2 regions of the Streptomyces sp. CWNU-52B genome follow, and region 1 is predicted to be linked to the other one. Evidence: riboswitches for the same ligand, from Rfam matches in the RefSeq annotation. Region 1 holds a riboswitch; the other holds the start of a gene.
What was found. A riboswitch is a leader RNA that binds a small molecule or an ion and turns the genes downstream of it on or off. The one in region 1 is predicted to bind ZMP and ZTP.
Positions count from the first base shown of each region.

Region 1 (2,369 bases):
CGTGGCGATCGTCATCGGACCGACCCCGCCGGGTACCGGAGTGATCAGCGAGGCCTGCTCACGGGCGCCGTCGAAGTCGACGTCACCGACGTTGCCGGGGTTGTAACCGGCGTCGACGACGACCGCGCCCGGCTTGATGTCCTCGCCGCGGACCAGCCGCGGCCGGCCCACCGCGGCCACCACGATGTCCGCCTCCCGCACGGCCGACGCCAGGTCGGCGGTACGCGAGTGGCAGTACGTCACCGTGGCGTCGCGGCCGAGCAGCAGCATGCCCACCGGCTTGCCGAGGATCGCGCTGCGGCCCACCACCACGGCCCGCCTGCCGGCCGGGTCGACGTCGTACTCGTCCAGCAGGCGCATGATCCCGCCCGGGGTGCACGACGCGAAGCCGGGCAGTCCGAAGCTCGTCGCGGAGAAGGAGGCGAGGGTGACCCCGTCGACGTCCTTCTCCGGAGCGATCGCCTCGAAAGCCGCCCGCTCGTCGATGTGCGGCCCCGTCGGGTGCTGCAGCAGGATGCCGTGCACGGCGGGGTCGGCGGACAGCCCGGCGAGCGTGCCGACCAGTTCGGCCGTCGTGGTCGCGGCGGGCAGCGACACGTGCCGTGACGTGATCCCGGCCTTGCGGGAGCGGTTCTGCTTCATCCGTACGTAGGTGACGGAGGCGGGGTCCTCGCCGACCAGCACGGTGGCGAGACAGGGCGCCACGCCGGTGCGTCCGGTGAGCTCGGCCGCACGCTGCGCCGTCTCCTCGATGATCCGCCGGGCGGGACCGGTGCCGTCCATGAGACGGGCCTGGGACATGAGCCACTCCTGAGCGTCGTGGAAGATGCCCAGGCGCGCGGCGAAGACGGTGTCGTCGGGCCGCTCCCCGGTGGTACTCCACCTCAGCGCCAGTCACGGCCTGCTGCCAGCGTACGCGGTGCCTCGCCGGAATGCTGAGCCTCACGGGTGAGGGGGCGGCCCGAGCCGTGTCCGTGAGCCGCTTTCCACCGTTGCTGAAAGCATGATCTCAACACGACGTATTGTCGCCACCGTCGGCCTCGCCCTCAGCGTCACCGGTTTCGCCGTCTCCTCCGCGGGCGCCGCCACGGTCCCCGAGACGGGAAAGCTGGACCCGATCGCGGAACTCGACTCGATCGCCGTGAGCGACCTCCCCGCCGAGCACCGGGACAAGATCCCGAAGATCTCCGACGGGATCCAGAGCCTCAACGAGCTGAACGGCCTCTACCAGCTGGAGCAGCTGCACCAGGTGACCGACCTCGCCGCCCCGGTCACCGGACTGCTCCCCGCCGTCGAGTACTGAGCCGCCGCGTACCCCGCTCTGTTCCGGACGCCGCGTCCGGATGCGGGTGCGGGCGGTCCGGGTGAGGCTGAGGGCATGTCGGAACACCCGGTGGTACTCGTCCATCCGCCACGCGGCGACGGCGGCCGGCGCGTGGCGGTCCACGGCGAGGCGGTCGGCACCGCCATGAGCCTCCTGGACGTCGTCGAGTTCCTGCGCCGGGCCGGACTGGACTTCGACGAGAACGAGGTCGCGGTGTCGCCGCTCGTCGAGTGGCGCGGCGGAGGCTCCTCGTACTGGGGGCCGGAGCCACGGAGCTGACGCACGCGTGGGCCCCGGCCGCCACGCGCGCGACGACCTCGCCGGCCCGCACGTCGGTCACATCTCGCGGTGCACGAGGAAATCGAGCAGTGTCCGCAGGCCGTGGGTGGCACGGGACGCCGAGGGGAGGCCGTCGAGACAGGCGCCGACGGCGAGGACGTGGCGACGGGCCTCCGCCAGGGCGGCCGCGCGCCCGCCGGCGTCCTCGATCAGGACCGCGGCGCGCCGGGCCGCAGGCTCGTCGAGCGGCTCGGCGGAGCCGAGGAGGCGGGCCAGCGGCCGGGCCGCCGCCGGATCGGCGAGGGCGGCCAGGACCGGGAACGTCTTCTTGCCCCGGAGGAGGTCCGCGTGGACCGGCTTGCCCGTGACGGCGGGGTCGCCCCAGATGCCCAGCAGGTCGTCGACCACCTGGAAGGCCACGCCCAGATGGCGGCCCGCGCGGTCGAGCGTGGCGGCCGTCCCGCCGGGGGCACCGGCGAGCACAGCGCCCAGGGCGGTCGCGCAGCCGAGGAGCGCGCCGGTCTTGTGCTCGGCCATCGCCCGGTACTCGTCGGGCCGCACCGCCTCAGGGCCTGTCCAGGGGCGGGTCTCGAAGAGCAGGTCGTCGGCCTGGCCGCGGACGAGGTCGTTGAGCGCGCTGGACAGGTGACGTACGGCCGACGGGACGCCGGTGCCGGGTGCGGCGGCCAGGGTCTCCACCGCCAGCGCGAACAGGGCGTCGCCCGCGAGGACGGCGGGCCCAGTCCCGTACGCCTGCCAGACCGCG
Region 1 is NZ_JBLFJV010000005.1:301,550-303,918, forward strand. Features, by position in the region: gene ACLVWQ_RS04180 (bifunctional 5,10-methylenetetrahydrofolate dehydrogenase/5,10-methenyltetrahydrofolate cyclohydrolase) at 1-801, opposite strand, end outside; ZMP/ZTP riboswitch at 822-908, opposite strand; gene ACLVWQ_RS04185 (hypothetical protein) at 1,004-1,303, shown strand; gene ACLVWQ_RS04190 (hypothetical protein) at 1,379-1,603, shown strand; partial or broken gene ACLVWQ_RS04195 (polyprenyl synthetase family protein) at 1,661-2,369, opposite strand, start outside.

Region 2 (2,369 bases), on a different contig from region 1:
GGGCCTTGGAGGGGGCGCCCTTCTTGGTGGTGCCCGCCTCCGTGGCGCCCAGGACGCGGTCGATCAGGCCGGCGATCTCGTCCATCTCGGTGGCACCGAGGCCGCGGGTGGTCAGCGCGGGCGTGCCGATCCGGATGCCCGAGGTGTACCAGGCGCCGTTGGGGTCGGCGGGGATCGCGTTGCGGTTGGTGACGATGCCCGAGTCGAGCAGCGCGAACTCGGCCTGCCGGCCGGTGAGGCCGTAGGAGGAGGCGACGTCGATGAGGTTGAGGTGGTTGTCCGTGCCGCCGGTGACCAGCGTGGCACCGCGCCGCATCAGGCCCTCGGCGAGGGCGCGGGCGTTGTCGACGACGGCCTGGGCGTAGTCGCGGAACTCGGGGCGGCGGGCCTCGGCGAGCGCGACTGCCTTGGCGGCCATGACGTGCGGAAGGGGACCGCCGAGGACCATCGGGCAGCCCCGGTCGACCTGCTCGGCGAGCGACTCGTCGCACAGGACCATGCCGCCGCGCGGGCCGCGCAGCGACTTGTGGGTGGTCGTGGTGACGATCTGGGCGTGCGGGACCGGGTCGAAGTCCCCGGTGAGGACCTTGCCCGCGACGAGGCCCGCGAAGTGCGCCATGTCGACCATGAGCGTGGCGCCGACCTCGTCCGCGATCTCCCGCATGATCCGGAAGTTCACGAGGCGGGGATACGCGGAGTAGCCGGCGACGATGATCAGCGGCTTGAACTCGCGGGCGGACACCCGCAGGGCCTCGTAGTCGATGAGGCCGGTGGCGGGGTCGGTGCCGTAGGAGCGCTGGTCGAACATCTTGCCGGAGATGTTCGGACGGAAGCCGTGGGTGAGGTGGCCGCCCGCGTCCAGGGACATGCCGAGCATGCGCTGGTTGCCGAAGGCCTGGCGCAGCTCGGCCCAGTCGGCGTCGGAGAGGTCGTTGACGTTGCGGACGCCGGCCTTCTGGAGGGCGGGGGCCTCGACGCGCCGGCCGAGTACGGCCCAGAAGGCGACGAGGTTGGCGTCGATGCCGGAGTGCGGCTGGGCGTAGGCGTGCTCGGCGCCGAAGAGCTCACGGGCGTGCTCGGCGGCGAGGGCCTCGACGGTGTCCACGTTGCGACAGCCGGCGTAGAAGCGGCGGCCGACGGTGCCCTCGGCGTACTTGTCGCTGAACCAGTTGCCCATCGCGAGGAGCGTCGCCGGGGAGGCGTAGTTCTCGGAGGCGATCAGCTTGAGCATCTCGCGCTGGTCGGCGACCTCCTGCCCGATGGCGTCGGCGACCCGGGGCTCGACGGCACGGATCACTTCGAGGGCGCTGCGGAAGGCGGTGGACTCGGCGGAGAGGGAGGTGGGGACGGGCGTGGGAACGGGCTGCGACATGACGGCCTCCGGACGTGGCGTTGCGTTCGGCGTTCACGGTTCGGCCCAGGCGCACGGCACACGGTTCCGGGCCGCTCCCCGATGGTCGATCCCATCCCAGCGCGCCAGTCACGGCCCGGGAGCGAGCCTACCGGGCGCACGCGGGGCAGGGGCACCCGTCCACGATGCGAGCGACACCGCGAGCGCCTCACACAGGGTCTCCAGCGCTCCCGGCCAGCCGCTGTCCGACGGCGTGCCGTAGCCGACGACCAGGGCGTCCACCGGTGGGGGCGTGGCGGCGGGATGCCGGTAGCCGGCCAGACCGTGCAGGGCGAGACCGTGCCAGGCCGCCGCGCGGACCACCGACTGCTCGGTGCCCGGCGGGAGCCGCAGCACCGCGTGGAACCCGGCCGCGATGCCGGTGGCCGTGACCGACGGGGCGCGGGCGGCGAGGGCCGAGACGAGCTGGTCGCGGCGGCGCCGGTACCGGAGCCGGGAGGCGCGTACGTGACGGTCGTACGCGCCCGAGGTGATGAACTCCGCAAGGGTCAGCTGGTCCAGGACTCCGCACGACCAGTCCGCGGCGCCCTTCTCCGCGACGGCCTCGGAGACCAGGTCCGGCGGCAGGACCAGCCAGCCCAGGCGCAGGCCGGGGGCGAGGGCCTTGCTGGCGGTGCCGAAGTACACCACGTGGTCCGGGTCGAGGCCCTGGAGGGCGCCCACGGGCTGCCGGTCGTAGCGGAACTCCCCGTCGTAGTCGTCCTCCAGGATCAGCCCGCCGGTGCGCCGCGCCCAGTCGACGGCGGCGGCCCGCCGGTCGGGACGCAGCGGCACCCCCATGGGGAACTGGTGCGCGGGCGTCAGCAGCACGGCTCCCGCGGCGCCGGCCCCGCCCGTTCCACGCTCGGTCAACTCGTCCGTCCGTGTGCCCAGTTCGTCGAACGGGAGCGGCACCGAGCCCAGTCCTGCCCGCTCGATGAGCCCCAGGTGCACATCGAGCCCGTACGACTCCACGGCG
Region 2 is NZ_JBLFJV010000019.1:327,728-330,096, reverse strand. Features, by position in the region: gene ACLVWQ_RS19260 (glycine hydroxymethyltransferase) at 1-1,372, opposite strand, end outside; ZMP/ZTP riboswitch at 1,409-1,494, opposite strand; gene ACLVWQ_RS19255 (PLP-dependent aminotransferase family protein) at 1,481-2,369, opposite strand, start outside.
Region 2: it holds a riboswitch for ZMP and ZTP, as region 1 does, so the genes downstream of both, ACLVWQ_RS19260 (glycine hydroxymethyltransferase) here and ACLVWQ_RS04180 (bifunctional 5,10-methylenetetrahydrofolate dehydrogenase/5,10-methenyltetrahydrofolate cyclohydrolase) in region 1, are expected to answer to the same signal.